DNA from 3 places in the Solibacillus daqui genome. Region 1 is predicted to be linked to each of the others. Evidence: riboswitches for the same ligand, from Rfam matches in the RefSeq annotation. Region 1 holds a riboswitch; each other region holds the start of a gene.
What was found. Region 1 has a riboswitch for thiamine pyrophosphate ahead of thiM (hydroxyethylthiazole kinase). Riboswitches for the same ligand answer to the same signal wherever they lie in the genome.

Region 1 (4,283 bases):
AGTACCGTTTGATTAGCTTGTACACCTGCCTTTTGCACAACTGCACGAAACGCGGTCAATGCTGGTATGCCAAGTGCCGCTCCTTGCAAAAAGCTTATGTGCTCGGGTAATTGCATCACATAGTTTGCATCACATACGACCGCTTCTGCAAATGTCCCCGTCGTTGCACCTGGTAAGCTTGCGACAAATACGCGGTCGCCTACTTGTACATTTGTTACCGCTTCTCCAACTGCTTCCACAATTCCCGCGCCATCTAAGCCCGGTGTGTATGGTAATTGTGGTTTGATGGCATATGTACCTGTTGATGTATAAACATCACTTGGATTTACCCCTGCTGCATGTAGCTTCACGATTACATCCGTTGCCGAAATGGATGGTAATGGTAATTCCGCTAGCTGTAAATTTTCCGAAGTACCAAAGTTTTTCATTTCAATTGCTTTCAATATGCTCACCTCGAATTTGTAATAATAATAGAATATTAAAAAAATTCACGCTTGTACATCATTTATAACTAAACTTCACATTTTAACAATGGCTTACCCAATGAAAAAAAGTGGATGAGACGTCCCTCATCCACTTTCACCATTACAACGATTGTACCGTTTGATGAATATCTTCACTTAAACTTATGGCAGAAATGACTGCCACACCGTCCGCACCCGCTTCACGTATAAAAGCGCTGTTTAAAGGCGTGATACCTCCAATTGCCACCATCGGAAAATCAGGATAGCATGTTTTTGCTTCCTTTAAAAATGTAACACCTGCTGGAGCCTTTGCATCTTCTTTTGATGTAGTTGCAAAAATAGGACCAATGCCAACATAATCCGCACCCGCACGCATTGCCTTCTCTAATTCTTCCATATTATGAACCGAAACCCCAACGATTTTATGCGCTGCAAGTTGACGAAAGGCTTCAATCGCTAAATCGTCCTGCCCAACATGAATCCCATCTGCATCCAATTTCAACGCCAGTTTCACATCATCATTGACAATAAACGGGACCTTATATTGCTTACAAAGTTGTTGGCACGCACGCGCGAATTGCTCATACGCTTCTCCTTGTAATGCACCATTGCCCTTTTCCCGCCATTGAAACATCGTAATTCCGGCTTGCAGTGCCTTCTCTAAAATAATTAGTGGCTCACTTTGGCAATTATTCGTTCCCATAATGAAATATTTATCTAATTTAATAGACATTGACTTTACACGTCCCTTGCTGCTGTCGATACGCAAAATGATTCGTTGGTCCAAAGCCATGACCGATATTTAACGGATGGCTTATTGCAAGTTGAACAAATTTTTTCGCTTCTATAATCGCGTCCTTTAGTGAGCTTCCTTTTGCGATTTCAGCCGTTATTGCCGCTGAAAATGTACAGCCCGTTCCATGCGTATGCTTCGTTTCGTAGCGCTCGGTTTCCATCATAAAGGTAGGCCCGCCGCTGATGAATACCGTATCAATCGCCTTTTCTCCTTGTAAATGTCCACCTTTCATGACTACACACTTGACGCCTAAAGCCAATAAATCACGTCCCGCAAGCTCAATATCTTCCGCGGTTTCAATTGTCCGACCTGTCAGCACCTCTGCCTCTGGGATATTCGGTGTACAAACCGTAGCCACTGGAAGTAATTGCTCTTTCATTGCTTGGATCGCCTGCTGCTGTAGTAAGCTCGCACCACCCTTTGCAATCATAACTGGATCTACGATTATTGGAATTTGATGTTCTTTCAGTAATGAAACGACCCCAGCAATAATTTCAGCATTAAATAGCATACCTGTTTTTATAGCTTTGACCTCTAAATCTTCAAGTACTGCCTTCAATTGTGCTTGAACAAATTCAACAGTTGTCGGATAAATTCCATGCACGCCTAATGTATTTTGTGCAGTTAAAGCTGTTATAACAGACGTGCCAAACACGCCAAGTTCCTGAAATGTTTTGATATCGGCCTGAATCCCTGCACCGCCACTACTATCTGAACCTGCAATTGTACATGCAATCATCCGCGCACCTCCGCAAACTGTTCTAATTGATTGAAGAAATTTTCATGGAACGTTCCCATGGGAGCATAAGCGTTTAAACTTATTTGCTTGTATTCACGCAATAGAGCAGCTAAATCCTCAAAAGGCTCATTGCTACTTGCTAAAAGAGCAGCACAAATTGCGCTCAATAAACAGCCACTTCCAGTAATTTTCGTAATCTTTTCATGACCACCAGCAATGATTTCTACCTGCTGTCCATCAGTTAATACATCTTCCTTACCAGTCACAATCACCAGGCAGTTGTATTTTTTGGCAATCATTTTTGCAGTTTGTACAACATCGAGCTCACCCGAACCACTATCAACACCCTTTGCCTGCCAATTCGCGCCTGCAATAGCGGCAAGCTCTCCAATATTACAGCGTATTAAAGTGATTTTTAACTGCTGTAATAGCGTATGCGTTGTTTGTGAGCGAAACGCAGTAGCACCCGCACCAACAGGATCTAATACGATCGGAACTTGATGTTCATTTGCGCTTTTTCCCGCAGCTAGCATGGACTGAACTGTACGGTCATTTAGTGTGCCAATATTTAGTAATAGCGCATTGGCTATACGAGTCATTTCTGCCACTTCTTCAAAAGCATCTGCCATAACGGGAGATGCCCCAATTGTTAATAAGCCATTCGCAGTAAAATTTGCAACAACATAGTTTGTAATACAATGGATTAAAGGCTTTTTCTCATTAATTTTTTGTAGACTCAACGATATTCACTCCTCTTTTGGTGGACGTAAAGGCAAAAAGGCGTCTCTATATATAGAGACGCCAAAAAAGAGTAGATTCACCCTGTGTTTGCTCCCTACGCCAGTATTAACTGTTCAGGTTCTAAGGGTCAGGTTTTAACCTTCTCAACACGATGTGTCCCCCCGCAATTAAAGTATTTGCAAACGAAAAGCTCCACGTAAAAATACGCAGAGCCCTAGTAAGTACAATTTAAAAATGATGTACTTTGCTCCCTACGTCCGTATTAACGGTCAGGTTCTAAGGGTCAGGTTTTACCTTCTCAACACAATGTGTCCCCCTGCAAATGCAATTAATTAGTATGAGTGTAACAAAACAAAATTTTTAACGCAAGGTTTATTGTAAGATTTCACCACACTATGAAGTTCTAAGTGCTTTACGATAAATTAAAATGCTACTGAACATCAAAGCGGCAATAATCGCAAACATAAAATCGATTGCAGACGTTAAAAGCCACCCACCAAAAATCGGTCCAATAAAGCCTCCGATATTTTTGAGTTGCGCAGCGCCTAAATACGTCCCCTTCTGATCTTCTGGTGCGATTTCTTCAATTACCGCATTCATCATTGGAAAACAGAAAATTTCTCCAATCGAAAACACAATCATACTCGCGATAAACATCCACGCACTGTCCGACAAACCAAATAAAAATAAACCAACCGAAAAGATAATAATCCCCATTTTTAACGATGTATAAATTGACATTTTTTCTATCATCATTGTCAGTGGCAATTGTAATGCCAGTACCGTTATTGAATTGGCGATAATAACATACGAAAACAGTTTTACACCGTCTTCCACATTCATATTAATAAACTGAGGCAATGTCGAATCAAATTGCGAATAGCCTAGTACAACTAATATGCCACCCGCAATGAATAATAATAGCTTTTGATCTTGAAACACCGCTTTGAAAATCGTAAAAACATGCTGTGTATTTGAAAGTTTGTTTTGTTTCATTTCATAACGATTCAGCACAACGAGTAAAAATACCCCATACATCGCATACATAATACCCGTAATCGCAAATGGTATGGCAGGGCTTGAAAGATCGGATATCCAAACACCTAATAATGGACCAATGACCGCTGCTATATTAATTGCTGTATAACGCACTGAAAACAGTCTACGCTTTTTTTCATTTTCGGTAAAATCAATCATTAGCGCCTGCGTACCCGGTTCAAAAAACGAGCGGCACAGTCCATTCAACGCATTCAAAACGACAAAAAAGATTGCTGATGGCGCAAACGCAAAGCCAGCGAAGGTTAGACTCCAAATGAAAACCGTTGTAATAATAACGCTTTTTCGTCCGAAACGATCCGTCAAATAGCCCCCAATTAACCCACCAAATGTTGAAAATAGTGGCGCAATCCCGATTGTTATCCCTATTATTAGCGGTGATGCCTCTAACTCATTGTGTAAATAGAGCGCTAAAAATGGAATAGCCATAAAGCTAGCTGTCCGAACAAAAATCGTACCACATAAAATAATCCATACTAACGGATGA
Region 2 (4,283 bases), 2.0 Mb from region 1:
AGGCTGATGCGTTGTCTAAGGAGCAACAAGCAACAAAAGCTGAGCAAGCCTTACATGCGGTAGAGCAACAAATTCGTAGCAATCAGGCCGCCTTTTTAGCTGCCTCATTGCACAATGGGGATGCTTGCCCGGTATGTGGTAGTACAGAACATCCAGCTATTCATAATAGTGAAATGCTTCAAGTGGATGACACGCAAATAGAGCAATTGCGACAACAATCAGATGCAGCTCGCCAAAGCTATTATCAAGTACAATCAAAACTTGAAATTGAGCAACAAACAAATACTGAAAAGCATAACCAAATACAACGCCAGCAATTACAGCTAGAGGCATTAGCACAGTATGAGGAACAGCTACAAACATTAGCTTCACATCTAGCAGATTTGCGAGTAAAGCAACAGCAATTAACAACTGAACGCACACAGCTAGAACAATTCAACGAAAAGCGTGAAGTAATTCAAGGGCGTCTTGAAAAAGGACAGGCATACGTTCAAGAAATTCAGACGCAGCTAGCACAGGAAAAGGGCAAACTTGAGCAAAGTGAGCTATCATTGTTACCACAATTTACTACAGTTGCTGAAGTTCAAATTGCTTTATCCAATCAACTTCAGCAGCATCAATCATTAAAGAACGAGTTAAAGCGAGCTTTCGATGCATTGCAACAGGCACAATTACAGCAAAATTCAAGTGAGGTCAATCAGCTACATGAGGTGAATCATTTATCGGATAAGCAGCATGAGCATGAATTAGCACATATTGCATTTGCAACGTCATTGCAAAACGAACACTTCTCATTAGAAAGCTATCAACAAGCATTATTAGCAGAGCAAGCACAGCATGAAATTCGTCAGATGCTTGAAGCGTACAAGCAACAGCTGCATACATTAACGGCGCAAATTACTGAAGACCAGGAGCAGCTTGAAGGAAAGCAGCTTGCGGATTTAACTGAGCTTCAACAACACCTAACAACATTAAATAACGAACAAGATGAGCGTTATGCAGCGATGAAGCAAACGGAATCCTATGGAACACAATGCCTAACAACATTACAGAAGCTTGAACAATCTGCAGACCAGATTGAAAGCTATAAAGTAAAATTACAGCAAATGGAGCATGTATATGATCTTGTGCGTGGTCAAAATGATGCGAAAATCAGCTTTGAACGCTTTGCACAAATTGGCTATTTAGAAAAGGTAACGCATGCCGCAAATGAACGCTTACGGATTTTATCAAATGGTCAATATTTCCTGAAATCTACTGGGCGTAAAGAGGGTAATGCGCAAAGTGGTTTAAGTATTGATGTTTATGATAGCAATACAGGGCAAACACGTGATGTTAAAACGTTGTCTGGTGGCGAAAAATTCAATGCTTCATTATCCTTGGCACTTGGGATGGCGGATGTTATTCAAAGTGTACAAGGAAGTGTGCATATAGATACGATGTTTATCGATGAAGGTTTTGGTACGCTCGATGAGGAGGCGTTACGCCGTGCGATTGATATTTTAATTGACCTTCAGCAAACAGGACGACTTATCGGTATTATTTCGCATGTCGCCGAATTAAAAGCAGCAATGCCAGCGATTTTACAAGTGAAAAAGTTAAAAGAAGGTCATAGTACAACTGAAATTATTGTGAAGTAAAAGAAACGAAGGGCTTGTCCGGAAAGTAATTTCTGGACAAGCCCTTTGCACTAAGGATGGAGACTAGCAAAAAGCTAGTCGTGAATGCGTTGTCACAGGACCTGATGTTTTTAGCATTCGTTCTTTACTTGCGAACACCGAGAAAAACAACCTACAGCGGATAATTAACACATGAGTGGAGCACTGTCCAAAAAGTTAACACTTTTAGGACAGTTCTTTAGTTTCTTTATTTTTTAGGAGTCCGTGGAATGTTTGGTTGTTTTGGTGTTGAACGATTATCGAGAACTTTTTTTATAATTGGGTAAACGATCGGTCCGTATTTGATGGCTGTTTTAATAACTTTATTTAACTTCATGAATGACACTCCTTAATGAAACGGAAATTGTATTAAAAATATACCCAATAATTGGGCCATATTAAACATTAGCGTAATACTTTAATGGCTTGCACAAGATTCCAAATCGCAATCGCAAATGAAATGACTGCCAAAATGATGAAACCAATAAAAATCCAACCTTCAAATAAGTTACCCGGTCCGTAAAAATTACTATCTGTAACTACAAATACAATAAATGAAATAAAGTAAATAATACCTAAAACAATCGGAAATAGCTGTGAAATAAAAGCCCGTTTGTTATGATGTTTGACAAAATCATCCTTTGTCACGAAAAAAACGATAAGTGGTAAAATAAACGGCGCAAAATAGAAGCTTAAATAGCCAAGTGCACTTAATCCCTTTGATTGATTCATAAAAATCCACTCCTTTTAATTCATCATACGGATAAGGTGAAAAATAGTTTCAAAGAAAGAGGTTGAAAATTGTCACATTATTGGCTACAATGATTGTGTTCAAACAATAGTATCGAGATGTACCACAAGGGGGGCCGATTAAGTCGGCTGAGATTGCGCACGGATATTGCGCTGACTCTTTGAACCTGTAAGTTAGCACTTGCGTAGGGATGTGGATAGAAACCGACTGTTCAAGCAATGGTTAGGATTTTATCCTAATTATTGCTTTTTTTTGCTTTTCTATTCCTTCTTTAACTTCTGTTACATCGGAAAAAGAAAGGGGCTTTGTTATGGACAAAAAGAAATTATTAATGCTGGTTGAAATTGCCATATTTGCAGGTATCGGAATTGTGTTAGATCAATTTTCATTTAAACTGTGGGCACAAGGTGGTTCGATTAGCTTTGTGATGTTACCAATTATGCTGATGGCGATTCGTTGGGGATTAACTGCTGGGCTTGCGACAGGTCTTATTATTGGCGTATTACAAATAATGTTTGGCGGGTATATTGTACATTGGTTCCAGGCAATTTTAGATTATGGTCTTGCCTTTACAGTAGTAGGATTGGTCGCAGTGATCCGTAAACCATTATTACAGGCAGCAAAAAGCGTAGATAAAAAGAAAATGACAATTTATATTGTACTTGGTGCACTATTAGGAGGAACATTACGTTTTATTTCGCATTTACTTGCGGGTGTGGTGTTCTTTAAAGAATATGCTGGTGATGATAATGTTTGGATTTATTCAATTATTTATAATGGTTCATACATGCTACCGGCAACAATTTTGACTGCGGTAATTGCTGTGTTGTTATTTACAACAGCACCAAGGTTATTACAAACATTTAAATAAGTAAAAAAAGGTGTAGTTCAAATAGCGAACTACACCTTTTTTCATTCAATACTTTATTATTGGGTTTATCGCCTTACATTTTCATATCTGAAATATAATTTTGTACCGTGCATCGTTGTATGATTTGACGAGCTATTCAAGCAGACAAAAAAATGCAATTACAGCCATAAAACCAACTACGCCGTAAAGTCATATATTATTAAGAAAACTTTCACGATTGAACCATATGAACTTTTGATGGAAATCGGATGCTGATAACGTCTTGATAAACGTTGCAAGAATGGCATGAATGAGTATGATTAATATGCTAACAAGCGATAAAAAAATTCATCGGTTTTCGATAGCTCTAATGATGTGTGCGAGGGCATAAATTGCTAAAAAAATGATCACGAAAAAGGGGCATAGATCTGTTATTAAATAAATATAAATCGGTTGCATGGCATCCACCTTAATCATGTATTATCTCCTTTTATATTCCTTAGATTATCCTGCGTAAACAGTTGTTTTATTGAAGCGTTTATTCGTATAATGAATTTTAAGTATGTTATAGTTAGGGGTAGAGTTTTAAGAGGAAGGAAGTTACACATGATTGTTACAACTCAAGAAGAAATTCAAGCGTTTAAAAAAATCGGACGCATTTGTGCAGAGATTCGTGAAGCGATGAAAGCTGCGACAGTACCAGGTGTTACAACAAAAGAGTTAGATGAAATTGCAGGTCGTATGTTTGCAGAGGCGGGGGCTATTTCAGGTCCAAAAGGCGAATATGATTTCCCTGGATATACATGTATTTCAGTAAACCACGAAGTTGCACACGGGATTCCAGGTAGCAAAGTGATCCAAGAAGGTGATATCGTAAACATCGACGTATCAGGCTCTTTAGATGGTTACTTTGCAGATACAGGGATTTCTTTTGTAGTAGGTGAAGGGTATGAAGAAAAAGAAAGACTTTGTGCAGTAGCTAAAGCTGCTTTTGATCGTGCAATGACAAAAGTAAAAGCAGGTT
Region 3 (4,283 bases), 1.4 Mb from region 1:
TGCTTCTTTTTTCATCATAATGGAATCAAGTGAATGGCGAACATAAGCAGCTACCGATACAACCGGTATTCCCTCAGCTCTTGATTGTACGACTTGGCTTTGATAGCTAATTGCCAAATCGACCTTCCCAGTTGCAGCAAGCTTTAACGGGTCATTTGTGTCTGCAGGCATTTGGATTTCGACATCTAATCCTTGCTCCTCAAAATAACCTTTTTCCTTTGCAACATAAAACGCAGAGTGTACCGCGTTCGGATACCAATCAAGCATAATCGATATTTTCTCTAATTCTGATTGCCCGTTTTCTTGTGAACTTTTATCATTACTACAGCCGACCAACATGATGACCAGCAATAGAAATACAACAGGAATTTTCCAATTTTTCATTTTCTGTTTCTCCTCTAATTTTCATATTTCCATTTTCTAAGAACGATTCTCTCAATCCATGTGGCGAACGCAAACAGTAGGATTCCTAAAAAAGTTAATATCGTAATTGCAGCGAATACACCTTCCGCATTCAAATTCCCAGACATTCTTCGGCTATAATAACCTAACCCTTCACTTGCACCTAGCCATTCCCCAATGGTTGCCCCTACTAATGCAAATACAATAGCCATTTTAAAACCTGAGAAGAATGAAGGTAATGCCATTGGAATATGTAGCTTTAGAAAGATTTGCTTGCGGGAAGCACCCATCGAACGAAATAGTTCGATATAATCTTTATCGCATGCTCTTAAACCATCATAGGTGCTCACCACAACAGGGAAAAATGAGATAAGCACCGTTACTGCCACCTTACTCCAAATAGAATAACCAAACCAAAGTACAAAAATAGGAGATAGTGCAATGATTGGAATCATTTGCGAAATGATGACAGCCGGATACATTACTTTTTCTATAGGTTTAAAGCAAAACATCCCGATAGCAAGAGACACCCCCAATAGGACGGTTATCAAAAAGCCGATGAAAAACTCGATTGTGGTTGCCTTTAAATGCACGAAAATGAGGACTCGCCAATTATCGATAATCATCTGCAGAACTCCTGTTGGTGCTGGTATAATAAAGCTCGGCACAATGCCTTGCCTTACGAGCACTTCAAGTACAACAAGAACGATTATAAAAAACAGTAGGAATAAAGCGTATTGTTGAAACCAACTTCTAATCTGTTTCACTAGAAATCTTCCTTTCTAGCTTTCTTCTTAGAGCTATACCAGCTTCTGAATAGCTCATTTCATTGGCACGTGGTCTTGGCAAATCCACGATGATTTCCTCTACGCTTTTATCTTGATGCAAGATTAAAATGCGATCACTTAGTAAAATCGCTTCCTCTAAATCATGGGTAATAAAGAGCACTGTTTTCTTTAATTGTTGCCACATCGACAATAACCAACTCTGCATTTCTTTTTTCGTAAAAGCATCCAATGCCCCAAATGGTTCATCAAGTAATAACACATCTTTACCTGTTAAGAGTGCTCTTAAAAAAGCTGCGCGCTGTCTCATTCCACCTGATAGTTCCTTCGGATAAGCTTGTACATAATCCTTTAAACCAACTCGCTCAATCCAGACAATTGCTTCCTCTTTTGTTAGCAATACGTTCTTTTGAATCTCTGCTGCGATCATGACATTTTCCAAAATTGTACGCCATGGCAGCAGCAAATCCTTTTGTGGCATAAAACCCACATCACCAGGGGCTACTTGACGATCATCAATAACAATACTCCCCTCATCGGGTGTAAGTAGTCCCGTCATCAGTTTAAAAATCGTGCTTTTTCCTGTACCGCTTCTGCCAATTATTGATACGAATTCCCCCTGCTTAATTTCCATATTCAATTTTAAGATTACAGGAGGGGAATGTTTCTCAAAAGCATAGGTCACATTTTGCAAGCTAACTACCATTTTTTCAACACCTTCTTAAATAAACTAAATCGGCCAATCCTGATTGTAATAGTTCATATCCCAGAATAAATATTCATACTTTGACGTCATTTGGAAATGTTTTTCTAACTGGGCTAGCTCTCGCTCGGGCTTCCCATCTGCTAATTCATTCATTACACCAATTAACCATTTTGCACCGTTGCCAAATTCCTCTGAATCGTATGTTTCTATCCACTTGGCATAAGGATTATTTGCTAAATCATGACCAAACTGTGCTCTTAGCAGCTTTCCAATTTCCCAATAATCCCACGCACAGGGTAATAGGCAGGCCACTACTTCCGCCAGGCTACCACTTTGCGCAGCATTTAACATATAATTCGTATATGCTAAATTCGCAGGCGTTGGTTTGGTTGCCTCCAACTCTTCTGATGTAATTCCAAATTCCGCAGCAAATTGACGATGTAAATTCATTTCAAAATGGAGTGTATCATTTAATATCGCAGCAAACTTCCCCATCATATCGAGATCCGTTGATTTGACAGAGGCAATGGCAAATAGTTTGGCATAATCGATTAAATACACATAATCCTGCTTCATGTATTGGATAAATTTATCCTTATCAAGTGTTCCCTTCCCTAGTTCTTGCACAAATGGATGGCTATGATTTGCGTCCCAAATAGGTTGCACATTTCTAAAAAGTCGATCAGTAAATTTTTCTGTTTTCACATTCATTGTTGTTTCCTCCTTTTTTTATAACAAGTAATTTAAAAAAAATAAAAACCACTTCCTAAAATAGGAAATGGTTTCGTCGCATAAGTTGTACACACATACACTCGAAACTACTTCCCTACGCTAGTCCTAACTAGATCCGGTTCAAAGGGTTCTTCTCAGCCAATGGCGCCCCTAGCAGTTTATCTACTTATTCAATTCTTTATGAAATCCATGGATAACTTATAATCTTCTTACCCACTAAAAATAAAAACCCCACTCTTTTTAGAGAGCGGGGGAATGTACATGTGTCCTATCAACATGCCTCACTTCCCTACGCTAGTCCTAACTAGATCCGGTTCAAAGGGTTCTTCTCAGCCAGTGGCGCCCCTAGTGCTTTTAGTAATATTTATTTTCTTCTATATCATAACATGACTTACAATTTACGCAAGTGATTTCAAGTGAACAATACATTTTTGTCCAACTTATAATCCACCACGGACCTTTTCTTAATGCCCTTGATGATACTCATTATACACATCTCTTTTCGAAAGTCCACGCAATTTTGCTACTTCCTTTATCGCTTCTTTCGACGATATTTGAGTTTCTTCTATTATATAGTTTACATGTTCATCTAACGTCATATCAGTCCAATAGTTTTCTTCTTCTTCCACTTCGCCTGATGTATTGCCTTCAACTACTACACAAAACTCACCACGAATTTCATTGTCATTAGCCCAAGTAATCGCTTCCTCCATTGAACCCCGTAAAAACTCTTCAAATTTCTTTGTTAATTCACGTGCTAATGTAATTTGTCGATTGCCAAGAACTAGTTGTAAATCCTTTAATGTATCCTTTAAGCGATGAGGTGCTTCATAAAATAAAAGCGTTTCTTCTCGTTTACTTAATTTTTCAAGCTGCTCACGACGCCCTTTTTTGTTGCGATTCAAAAAGCCGAAGAAATAAAATGGCTGCGGTGTAATGCCTGATGCAATAAGTGCTGTCAAAGCAGCATTTGCCCCAGGAATTGGCACAACAGCAAAGTCTTCTGCGATGGCTTTTGCTGCAATATCCGCGCCTGGGTCTGAAATACACGGTAACCCAGCATCACTAACAAGTGCTACTGATTTTCCTTCACGTAAAAATGCTAATAATTTTTCGCCACCTACTTCTAAGTTGTGCTCATGATAACTAATTAAAGGTGTTTGAATATCAAAATAGTTACAAAGTTTTCTCGTATTACGCGTATCTTCTGCTGCAATAATATCCACTTCTTTTAAAATGCGCAGCGCACGCATTGTCATATCTTCTAAATTGCCAATCGGCGTTGCAACTAAATATAAGCAACTCCCCTGTTCATGCTGACTACTCTTCTGCGATTTCATCATTCGCCCTCCTCATATATTCAAACTTTTTTGCTCGTGTTAATTGTTTAAAGGCATATTCTGCCGACATTGCTTGCTGTTTTGTATCGAATGTTTCATAATACACACATTTTACTGGACCACGTGCGCGTGTATACTTTGCACCCTTGCCAGTATTATGCGCTGTTATTCGCTTGTCCAAATTATTCGTATAACCCGCATACAGCGAGGCATCACTACACTCCAACACATAAAAATAATGCTCAGTTTTCGTCGCCATATAATAACGCCCTCACTTCTGGCGTGTATTCGTTATTGTCTTCATATACATAAAGCGGA

Region 2: it holds a riboswitch for thiamine pyrophosphate, as region 1 does, so the genes downstream of both, thiT (energy-coupled thiamine transporter ThiT) here and thiM (hydroxyethylthiazole kinase) in region 1, are expected to answer to the same signal.
Region 3: it holds a riboswitch for thiamine pyrophosphate, as region 1 does, so the genes downstream of both, tenA (thiaminase II) here and thiM (hydroxyethylthiazole kinase) in region 1, are expected to answer to the same signal.

What each region holds. Positions count from the first base shown of each region.
Region 1 is NZ_CP114887.1:1,497,364-1,501,646, reverse strand. Features, by position in the region: gene O7776_RS07140 (NADPH:quinone reductase) at 1-443, opposite strand, end outside; gene thiE (thiamine phosphate synthase) at 586-1,197, opposite strand; gene thiD (bifunctional hydroxymethylpyrimidine kinase/phosphomethylpyrimidine kinase) at 1,187-1,999, opposite strand; gene thiM (hydroxyethylthiazole kinase) at 1,996-2,739, opposite strand; TPP riboswitch at 2,815-2,913, opposite strand; TPP riboswitch at 2,972-3,068, opposite strand; gene O7776_RS07120 (MDR family MFS transporter) at 3,134-4,283, opposite strand, start outside.
Region 2 is NZ_CP114887.1:3,478,059-3,482,341, reverse strand. Features, by position in the region: gene O7776_RS17160 (AAA family ATPase) at 1-1,640, shown strand, start outside; gene O7776_RS17155 (hypothetical protein) at 1,867-1,995, opposite strand; gene O7776_RS17150 (magnetosome magnetite crystal formation protein family) at 2,064-2,390, opposite strand; TPP riboswitch at 2,508-2,617, shown strand; gene thiT (energy-coupled thiamine transporter ThiT) at 2,720-3,280, shown strand; gene map (type I methionyl aminopeptidase) at 3,866-4,283, shown strand, end outside.
Region 3 is NZ_CP114887.1:55,802-60,084, reverse strand. Features, by position in the region: gene O7776_RS00275 (ABC transporter substrate-binding protein) at 1-384, opposite strand, end outside; gene O7776_RS00270 (ABC transporter permease) at 399-1,169, opposite strand; gene O7776_RS00265 (ABC transporter ATP-binding protein) at 1,156-1,893, opposite strand; gene tenA (thiaminase II) at 1,918-2,604, opposite strand; TPP riboswitch at 2,700-2,787, opposite strand; TPP riboswitch at 2,895-2,982, opposite strand; gene rsmI (16S rRNA (cytidine(1402)-2'-O)-methyltransferase) at 3,090-3,965, opposite strand; gene O7776_RS00250 (GIY-YIG nuclease family protein) at 3,946-4,224, opposite strand; gene O7776_RS00245 (tRNA1(Val) (adenine(37)-N6)-methyltransferase) at 4,208-4,283, opposite strand, start outside.